DNA from 3 places in the Bradyrhizobium sp. F1.4.3 genome. Region 1 is predicted to be linked to each of the others. Evidence: predicted binding sites of a transcription regulator. Region 1 holds the regulator's gene; each other region holds the start of a gene.
The links. The regulator PhoB, encoded in region 1, activates phosphate uptake and scavenging genes when phosphate is short. The targets are predictions, from matches to a motif close to TGTCATNNANCTGTCAT.

Region 1 (3,271 bases):
TTCATGGCCTGGTAGCGGCGCACGACCTTGATCACGCATTCCAGCGCTTCGGCGCCGGAATTGCAGAAGAACACGAAGTCCGCGAAACTCTCGTTGCAAAGGCGGGCCGCGAGCTTCTCGCCGTCCGGGCTCTGGAACAGGTTCGACATGTGCCAGAGCTTTGTGGCCTGCTCCTGCAACGCCTTGACCAGCGCGGGATGGGCATGGCCGAGCGCATTCACCGCCACGCCCGAGGTGAAATCGAGATAGCGATCACCATTGGTCGCAATCAGCCAGCAGCCCTCGCCGCGTTCGAAACCGAGATCGGTCCTGGCGAAAACGGGGAGCAAATGCGGCGCTGCGCTGTTGGTCATGACGGTCACTTGGGTGTTGAGGACAGCCTGTACGTGCTTCACGCAGCGCACCATTGACTGGCCCGGAAAACGAAACGTGCCGCCTTTTAAGGGCGGCACGCACCACCATCTTATGCTTGGCACCACGGGTGTCAATGCCGCCCGGAAAGCCTCGCGAAACGCTGAATCCGTAGTCTTGCGGTGACGAATTTGCGGGGTTTTGGCCACGGAACATGTGGAAGCGAGTCGGCGGACTCTTGCGCGCGAGTCACGCCATATTGTAGCGTTTGGCTTGTCAGATACGACATCTCGTGCAGCAGTTCTGATCCTCTAGGTCCTCATGTACCGGCGTAAACGTTCGGGCGTTATTGGCGCGCCCGGCGAGCCTTAAGGGATTCTGACGGCACGGGTTTTTCGAGGCTTAGGCATTCGTTGTGCAGCCCCAGAATGGCAGGCGCGCGACGAAGGAAAGGGTGCAATGACGGTTTTGACCTGGTCCGACGATCGCGTCGAACAGCTGAAAAAGCTCTGGGAGGCCGGACTTTCGGCCAGCCAGATCGCAGCCGAGCTCGGCAATGTGACCCGCAACGCCGTGATCGGCAAGGTGCACAGGCTCGGGTTGTCCGGCCGCGCCAAGAGCCCGTCTTCGGCGGCGCCGAGGCCGCGCAAGGCGCGTCCCGCGCAGCACATGATGCGGGTGACCCGGCCGATCGCGCGCGGCAACACCGCGCTGGCGCAGGCCTTCGAGGTCGAGGTGGAGCCTGATCCGGTCACCTACGACAACGTGGTGCCGATGAGCCAGCGGCTGTCGCTGCTCGAATTGAACGAGGCGACCTGCCACTGGCCGGTCGGCGATCCTTCGAGCCCGGATTTCTTCTTCTGCGGCGGCAAGGCGCTCTCCGGCCTGCCCTATTGCGCCCAGCATTCGCGCGTCGCGTACCAGCCGGCGGCGGATCGCCGACGGGCGGCACCGAAGCCCGCGCGGTGAGTCAGTTCTGAAATCAAGATGGAGCCGTCACACGATGACGGCCCAGCAAACTCGATGTCGTCCCGGACAAGCGCGCCCTAAGCGCGCGCAGATCCGGGACCCATAGCCACTGCAAGATGTGGCTACGGAGACTCGGGGTTACCTTCTTCGCGCAACAACTACGCCCTGTGGTTATGGGTCCCGGATCTGCGCTTACGCTTGTCCGGGACGACACTGAGAACGTGGCTGCAATCCGCTAACACAACGCCCCCAGCCTTACGCCTGCTCCGCCTTCGCAAAGCGATCATCTAGCGCATAGCCCGCGCCGCGCACGGTGCGGATCGGGTCCTGCTCGCGGCCGAGATTGAGCAGCTTGCGCAGGCGGCCGATATGCACGTCGACGGTGCGCTCGTCGATGTAGATGTCACGACCCCAGACACTGTCGAGCAACTGCTCGCGCGAGAACACGCGGCCGGGATGCTCCAGGAAGAACTCGAGCAGGCGATATTCGGTCGGGCCGAGATCGATCGGCCGGCCCGAGCGCGCCACGCGGCGTTTTTCCCGGTCGAGCTCGATGTCGCCAAAAGCCAGTACGGTGGCGAGCCGCTCGGGGCTTGCGCGCCTGAGCAGTCCCTTCACGCGTGCCAGGAGCTCCGGCACCGAGAACGGCTTGACGATGTAGTCGTCGGCCCCGGTCGCAAGTCCGCGCACCCGCTCGCTCTCCTCGCCGCGCGCGGTGAGCATGATGATCGGGAGCTGCTTGGTGTCGGACCGGGCACGCAAGCGCCGGCACAACTCGATCCCGGAGAGGCCCGGCAGCATCCAGTCGAGCACGATCAGGTCGGGGATGTGCTCCTTGAGGCGGGTGTCGGCGTCGTCGCCGCGCATCACCGTCTCGACGTCATAGCCGTCGCCTTCCAGGTTGTAGCGAAGCAGCTCGGTGAGAGCTTCCTCATCCTCAACCACCATAATGCGTGCGCCCATCGGGTCGTCGCTCCTTAAGTGTTCAAGTATTCGGAACCGTCGTGGCGAAGGTCGTCATATCACCCTTCGGGCGTTTGTCGGTCATCGCCTGACCTTCGATCATGTAGAACACGGTCTCGGCGATATTGGTGGCGTGGTCACCGATCCGCTCGATGTTCTTGGCGCAGAACATCAGGTGGATACAGAACGAGATGTTGCGCGGATCCTCCATCATGTAGGTAAGGAGCTCGCGGAACAGCGAGGTGCAGATGGCGTCGACTTCCTCGTCGCCCTTCCACACCGCCATCGCCGCCGGCAGGTCGTGCGCGGCATAGGCGTCCAGCACCGATTTGACCTGCTGCTGCACGAGGTCGGTCATGTGCTCGAGGCCGCGGAACAGCTTGAGCGGATGAAAATCGGTCTCCAGCGCCGCGACGCGCTTGCCCATGTTCTTGGCGAGGTCGCCAATGCGCTCGAGATCGGTCGCGACGCGCATCGCACCGACGATCTCGCGCAGGTCGATCGCCATCGGCTGGCGGCGCGCGATGGTGAGCACGGCGCGCTCCTCGATCTTCTTCTGAAGCGCGTCGATCTCGACGTCGGTTGCGACCACGCGCTGGCCGAGCGGGACGTCGCGGCGGATCAGCGCATCGACGGAATCGACGATCATGCGCTCGGCGAGGCCGCCCATCTCGGCGACCAGCCGAGTGAGTTCCTGGAGGTCGGTGTCGAAGGCCTTTGCGGTATGTTCGGAACCCATGTCCTGTCTCCTCAGCCGAAGCGGCCGGTGATGTAGTCCTGCGTGCGCCGATCGGTCGGCGAGGTAAAGATCTTGCTGGTGTCGTCGAACTCGATCAGCTCGCCGAGATACATGAAGGCGGTCTTGTCGGAGACGCGTGCCGCCTGCTGCATGTTGTGGGTGACGATCGCGATCGTGTAGTTCTCGGACAATTCCTGAATCAGCTCCTCGACCTTGGCGGTCGAGATCGGATCGAGCGCCGAGCAGGGC
Region 2 (3,271 bases), on a different contig from region 1:
CGGCATCAACGTGCCACGGATGATCACGCTTACCTACGGCCTCGGCGTCGGCCTTGCCGCGCTCGCCGGCGTGCTATCGGCGCCGATCAACCAGGTGCGGCCGCTGATGGGCGCCGACCTCATCATCGTGGTGTTCGCGGTGGTGGTGATCGGCGGCATGGGCTCGATCATGGGATCGATCATCACGGGCTTTGCACTCGGCGTGATCGAGGGCCTGACCAAGTATTTTTATCCCGAGGCCTCCAACACCGTCGTGTTCGTCCTGATGGTGCTGGTGCTTTTGGTGAAGCCAACGGGATTGACGGGAAGGGCGGCCTGATATGACAGCCTTGACGGACGACACGCTGCCGGTGACCCCGCGCGCGATGCGTGACGAGATGATCGTGTTTGTGGTGATGGCGCTGCTGCTGGCCTCGGTGCCATTCAGCGGCATCTATCCGTTCTTCGTAATGCAGGCGCTGTGCTTCGCGCTGCTTGCCTGCGCCTTCAACCTGCTGATCGGCTATGGTGGCCTGCTGTCGTTCGGCCACGCGATGTTCTTGGGCACGGCCGGCTATTGCAGCGCGCATGCACTGAAGGTGTGGGGGCTGCCGCCGGAGCTCGGCATCCTCGTCGGTGTTGCCGGTGCCTTCGTCCTCTCGATCATAACCGGTTACATCTCGATCCGCCGCCAAGGCATCTATTTCTCGATGATCACGCTGGCGCTGTCGCAGCTCCTGTACTTCATCTACCTCCAGGCGCCATTCACCCATGGCGAGGACGGCATCCAGGGCATTCCGCAGGGGCGGATGTTCGGCGTGTTCGATCTGACCAAGCCGACCGTTCTCTACTATGTCGTGCTCGTCGGCTTCCTCGCCGGCTTCCTGCTGATCTACCGCATCATCAATTCGCCCTTCGGCGAGGTCCTGAAGTCGATCCGCGAGAATGAGCAGCGCGCGATCTCGCTAGGTTACCGGACCGACCAGTACAAATTCCTGGCCTTCGTCCTCTCGGGTACGCTGGCGGGCTTCGCCGGTTCGCTGAAGGTGTTTGTGGCGCAGAATGCCTCGCTCACCGACGTGCACTGGTCGATGTCGGGCGAAGTCGTGCTGATGACGCTGGTCGGCGGCCTCGGTACCATCTTGGGCCCCGTGGTCGGTGCCTTCGTGATCATCGCCATGCAGCAATATCTGGCGAGCTTCGGCCAATGGGTGACGGTGATCCAGGGTTCGATCTTCGTGATTTGCGTGCTCACCTTCCGCCGCGGCGTGGTCGGGGAGATCGCGCATTACTTCCGGCGCTCGCTCTAAGGTGTTGATATAACGTCAATTTATCTGTTGATTGAAAGCGGTGGATGACCTGGCACCGCGGACGTGAGGTGACACGCGCGCGGAGCGAAAATGGTCTATGACAGTTTTGTGACGGCCCGCTCGGGCCGGGCCATTTCCAACCGGTAGCCTATCCTCATGATGCGATGGTTTCGCGCTTTCCTGCCCAAGGAAGAACGGTTCTTCGACCTGTTCGACCGCCATGCCCAGACCGTGATCCAGGGCTCCATCGCGCTCCAGGGCATGCTCAACGGGGGTGAGGAGACGCCGGTCTATTGCCAGCGTGTCAACCAGTTCGAGAACGACGCCGACAACATCACGCGTGAGGTGCTGACGGCGGTGCGTCGCACCTTCATCACGCCGTTCGACCGTGGCGACATCAAGAACCTCATCACCTCGATGGACGACGCCATCGACCAGATGCAGCAGACGGCCAAGGCCGTGATGCTGTTCGAGGTCCGCGCCTTCGAACCGCCGATGCGCGAGATCGGCGGGCTTCTGATCGAATGCGCCAACCTGGTCGGGCGTGCGCTGCCGCTGATGCAGGCGATCGGCCAGAATGTGGCGATGCTGACCGCCATCACGGAAGAGCTGACCAAGCTCGAGGGCCGGGTCGACGACCTCCACGATATCGGCCTGAAGGAGCTGTTCCTCAAGCATCGCGACGGCAGCGCGATGAACTTCATCGTGGGGGCCGAGATATACGATCATCTCGAAAAGGTCGCCGATCGCTTCGATGACGTGGCGAACGAGATTAACAGCATCGTCATTGAACAAGTCTAGCGCAGGGGCCGCGCCGTGGATGCTGCGTTGGGATTTCCCGTCCTGGTCGGACTGATTGCCGTCGCGCTGCTGTTCGACTTCCTGAACGGTTTGCACGACGCTGCCAATTCGATCGCGACCATCGTTTCGACCCGCGTGCTGCGGCCGCAATTCGCGGTGTTCTGGGCCGCCTTCTTCAATTTCGTGGCGTTCATGGTGTTCGGCCTGCACGTGGCCCAGACCATCGGCACCGGCATCATCGATCCCGCGATCGTCGATGCCCAGGTGATCTTCGCGGCCCTCGTCGGTGCCATCGTCTGGAACCTCGTGACATGGGCGCTCGGCATTCCGTCCTCGTCTTCGCACGCGCTCATCGGCGGGTTGTTCGGCGCGGGCGTGGCCAAAGCCGGGATCTCGGCGGCGGTCTGGAGCGGATTGTCCAAAACGGTGATCGCAATCGTGCTGTCTCCGCTCGTCGGATTCCTGCTTGCGATGATGTTGGTCGCGATCGTGTCCTGGGCCTCGGTGCGATCGACCCCGTTTGCCGTGGATCGCGCCTTCCGCATCCTGCAATTCGCCTCAGCCTCGCTCTATTCGCTCGGCCATGGCGGCAACGACGCCCAAAAGACCATGGGCATCATCGCCGTGCTGCTCTATTCGCAGGGCCACCTCGGCGGCGAATTCTTCGTGCCGTTCTGGGTGGTGCTGTCGTGCCAGGCGGCCATGGCGATGGGCACCCTGATGGGCGGCTGGCGCATCGTTCGCACCATGGGCCTGCGCATCACCAAATTGACGCCGATGCAGGGTTTTTGCGCCGAGACTGGTGGCGCCGCGACGCTGTTCATGGCCACCTTCCTCGGGGTTCCCGTCTCGACCACCCATACCATCACCGGCGCCATCGTCGGCGTCGGTGCCGCCCGCCGCCTCTCGGCGGTGCGCTGGAACGTCGCCAGCTCGATCGTCTATGCCTGGGTAATCACGATGCCGGCCTCGGCGATCGTTGCGGCGCTGACCTGGTGGGCGGTCAGGATTTTCATCAAGTGACGAGCTTCAGCCCGGCAATGCCGGCGACGATCAACCCGATGCTGGCAAGGCGGAACGCGGCGGCGGGCTCACCGAACAGGATGATGCCGAGCGCCGCGGTGCCGACCGCGCCGATGCCGGTCCAGACCGCATAGGCGGTTCCAATCGGCAGCGTCTTC
Region 3 (3,271 bases), on a different contig from region 1:
GAACAGCAGAATGCGGGCTTGCGCGTCGAACAGGATGACGCCGTCGACCGCGGTCTCGACGACGGCGGTGAGGCGCGTCATGCTCTCGCGCAGCGCGCGCTGGGCTTCACGGACCTGCCTGAGCAGCAGGGCTGCATCCCGGCTCTTGATCTCCTCCTCTTCGAGTGCGGCCTGAACTTTCTTGAGTTCGAATGGAGAGGGGATCGTCAGGATCTTTGGCAACAGCGGCCAGAGCGCGCCGGCGGTGAAGACCGACGCCACCGCCGTCACCGCCTTGACCATGCCCTCGATGCCATAGACCGGGACCCAGAGCGTGTAGATCGACAGCAGATGCGTCAGGCCGCACGCCGTGATGAAGACCGCGAACGCCCAATAGACCCACCCGAACTTGAGGTCACGCCGCTTGGTGACGAGAATCGCGAGGGCAAACGGGATGGAGAAATAGGCAGCCGCGATGCAGGCGTCCGAAACGACGTGGAGCCAGATCAGTTCAGGCTCCCACAACAGGCAGATGCCGTGCGGTGAAAGCATCGAGGAGTCGAGAAGACGTTCGAAGTAGGCCCACATGATTCCACCCCGATAGACTTGCGGGCCGGGGGCAGCCCGCAACATTGGTGTCGCTGGTCGGTTCCACCACCAACGTCTCACTCCTCGATGTGGACGCCAAGGGCCAAGGCGGTATCAAGGCTAAATTTTGCAGCCTGTGCACGATTGCGGGTCGATAGAGCCGCGTCGGCGCCCGTTCGCGGTGCCGCAAATCGCGGCTGCGGCTTGCTGGCGCGCCACCGTCGCGCTAGGACAGGCCATGGCGGTGTCCTTCTCAAGCGAATGTATCCCGCGATGACGACGCCCGTGGCGCTCACCATCGCCGGCTCCGATTCGAGCGGCGGCGCCGGCATTCAGGCGGACCTCAAGACCTTTGCCGCGCTCGGTGTCTACGGCGCCTCCGCCATCACGGCGCTGACGGCGCAGAACACCAGGGGCGTCACCGGCATTCACGCCGTGCCCGCCGAGTTCGTCACCGCGCAGATCGACGCCGTGTTCTCCGATCTCGATGTCGGCGCGGTGAAGATCGGCATGGTGGCGCAGACCGCGAGCATCGACGCGATCGCCGCCGCACTGTCGCGCTGGGCGCCCCGGCATGTGGTGCTCGATCCCGTGATGGTCGCAACCTCCGGCGACCGCCTGCTGGCGTCGGAAGCCGTCCAGGCCCTGCGCACAAAACTCATGCCGCTCGCCTCGGTGATCACACCGAATCTGCCGGAGGCCGCCGCTCTGCTCGATGAGCCGGTCGCTCTGCGCGAGGCCGATATCGAAAGCCAGGGGCGTCGCCTGCTCGCGCTCGGCTGCCGCGCAGTGCTGATCAAGGGCGGCCACGGCGAGGGCGCCGAGAGCATCGACTATCTCGTCGATGCCGAAAACACCATCGCACTCGCCGCGCCGCGCGTCGCCACCAAGAACACCCATGGCACCGGCTGCTCGCTGTCGTCGGCGGTCGCGGCGGGTCTCGCCAAGGGCGAGGATCTCGAACGCGCGGTGCGCAACGCCAAGGCCTGGATCAGTGCGGCGATTGAAGCTGCCGACCGCTTCAGCGTCGGCCACGGCCACGGGCCGATCCATCATTTCCACAAGTTCTACTGACGCCGGCTTCGCGCGGCGCGCCGGCCACCGCTGTTAACCAATATGGCCGTGGTGTCCGGGTTTTTGCGGGGAACCATTGCTCAACCATGTCGCCTGATTGTCGCATGCGACTGATATTCGCGGGGAGGGCGAGGCGAGGTTTGATTCGTATCTGAGGGTGCCTCAAAGGTTCAATCGGTCATCCCCCTGTCACGGGATATTGTTACAGGCTGTCGCATGGGAAGTTACGATGTGAGTGACGAGAGCCCTGAGCGGCGCTTTCGCACCTTGTTCATCTCGGACGTTCATCTCGGAGCCCGCGGCTCGCAAGCCGACCTTCTGCTGGACTTCCTGCGCTACCACGATGCCGATACCATCTATCTCGTCGGCGACATCGTCGATGGCTGGGCGCTGAAATCGAGCTGGCACTGGCCGCAATCGCATAACGACCTGGTCCAGAAGCTTTTGCGCAAGGCGCGCAAGGGCGCCAAGGTCATCTACATCCCCGGCAATCACGACGAGTTCCTGCGCAACTATTACGGCACGCATTTCGGCGGCATCGACGTCGTCGAGAACACCGTCCACACCGGCGTGGACGGCAAGCGCTTTCTCGTCATCCACGGCGACATCTTCGACCTCGTGGTGCAGAACGCGCGCTGGCTCGCCCATCTCGGCGACAAGGCCTACGATTTCGCGATCCAGATGAATCGCTTCGTCAACTTCTTCCGGCGCATGTTCGGCGTGCCCTATTGGTCGCTGTCGCAATGGGCCAAGCAGAAGGTCAAGAACGCCGTCAACTATATCGGCGCGTTCGAGCAGGCGCTCGCCGCCGAGGCGCGCCGCCACGACGCCGACGGCGTGATCTGCGGCCACATCCACTATGCCGTCATCCGCGACGAGGGCGGCATCCGCTACATGAACTGCGGCGACTGGGTGGAGAGCTGCACCGCGCTGGTCGAGCACGACGACGGCCATTTCGAGATCATCACCTGGGCCGATCCGGCGCGGAAGCCGGCGGAAGTTCCGCAGGTGGCAGCAAGGGCGGCTTGATGCGCATCCTGGTCGCGACCGACGCCTGGCACCCGCAAGTCAACGGTGTGGTTCGGACGCTGACCAAGCTTGCCGATGCCGCCGAGGGGCTTGACGTCGCGTTCACGTTCCTGACGCCGCAATCGTTCCGCACCTTCGCGATGCCGAGCTATCGTGACGTGCGGCTCGCGATGCCGCGCCCGGCCCGGATCGCCAGGCTGATCGAAGAGGCGCGCCCGGACAGCATCCATATTGCGACGGAGGGGCCGATCGGCCTGATGGTCCGCCGCTACTGCCGCCAGCGCAAGCTGCCGTTCACCACCAGCTTCCACACCCGCTTCCCCGAATACGTCCGCGCCAGGGTGCCGGTTCCGGAATCCCTGATCTGGCGGGCGCTGCGGCGCTTCCACAGCACCAGCCGGGCCGTGATGGCGGCGACGCCGGCGCTCGCCCGCGAACTGACCGAGCGCGGCTTTGCCAATGTCGTGCTGTGGCCGCGCGGCGTCGACACAAAACTTTTCCACCCTCGCGCCATCGATCTCTGCTTCCCGGCACCGGTGTTCCTCTCCGTCGGCCGGGTCTCGGTCGAGAAGAATCTCGAAGCCTTCCTCGACCTCGATTT

Region 2: a site for PhoB is predicted at 1,387-1,403, ahead of ABIB73_RS03660 (DUF47 domain-containing protein). Genes of this name have one in related genera too.
Region 3: a site for PhoB is predicted at 1,818-1,834, ahead of ABIB73_RS30800 (UDP-2,3-diacylglucosamine diphosphatase). Genes of this name have one in related genera too.

Annotation. Positions count from the first base shown of each region.
Region 1 is NZ_JBEPRN010000008.1:94,750-98,020, reverse strand. Features, by position in the region: gene ABIB73_RS21560 (aspartate aminotransferase family protein) at 1-353, opposite strand, end outside; gene ABIB73_RS21555 (GcrA family cell cycle regulator) at 811-1,320, shown strand; gene phoB (phosphate regulon transcriptional regulator PhoB) at 1,576-2,283, opposite strand; gene phoU (phosphate signaling complex protein PhoU) at 2,306-3,022, opposite strand; gene pstB (phosphate ABC transporter ATP-binding protein PstB) at 3,034-3,271, opposite strand, start outside.
Region 2 is NZ_JBEPRN010000001.1:735,162-738,432, reverse strand. Features, by position in the region: gene ABIB73_RS03670 (branched-chain amino acid ABC transporter permease) at 1-319, shown strand, start outside; gene ABIB73_RS03665 (branched-chain amino acid ABC transporter permease) at 321-1,289, shown strand; gene ABIB73_RS03660 (DUF47 domain-containing protein) at 1,446-2,090, shown strand; gene ABIB73_RS03655 (inorganic phosphate transporter) at 2,106-3,113, shown strand; gene sugE (quaternary ammonium compound efflux SMR transporter SugE) at 3,106-3,271, opposite strand, start outside.
Region 3 is NZ_JBEPRN010000017.1:78,263-81,533, forward strand. Features, by position in the region: gene ABIB73_RS30790 (ATP-binding protein) at 1-567, opposite strand, end outside; gene thiD (bifunctional hydroxymethylpyrimidine kinase/phosphomethylpyrimidine kinase) at 841-1,641, shown strand; gene ABIB73_RS30800 (UDP-2,3-diacylglucosamine diphosphatase) at 1,858-2,670, shown strand; gene ABIB73_RS30805 (glycosyltransferase family 4 protein) at 2,670-3,271, shown strand, end outside.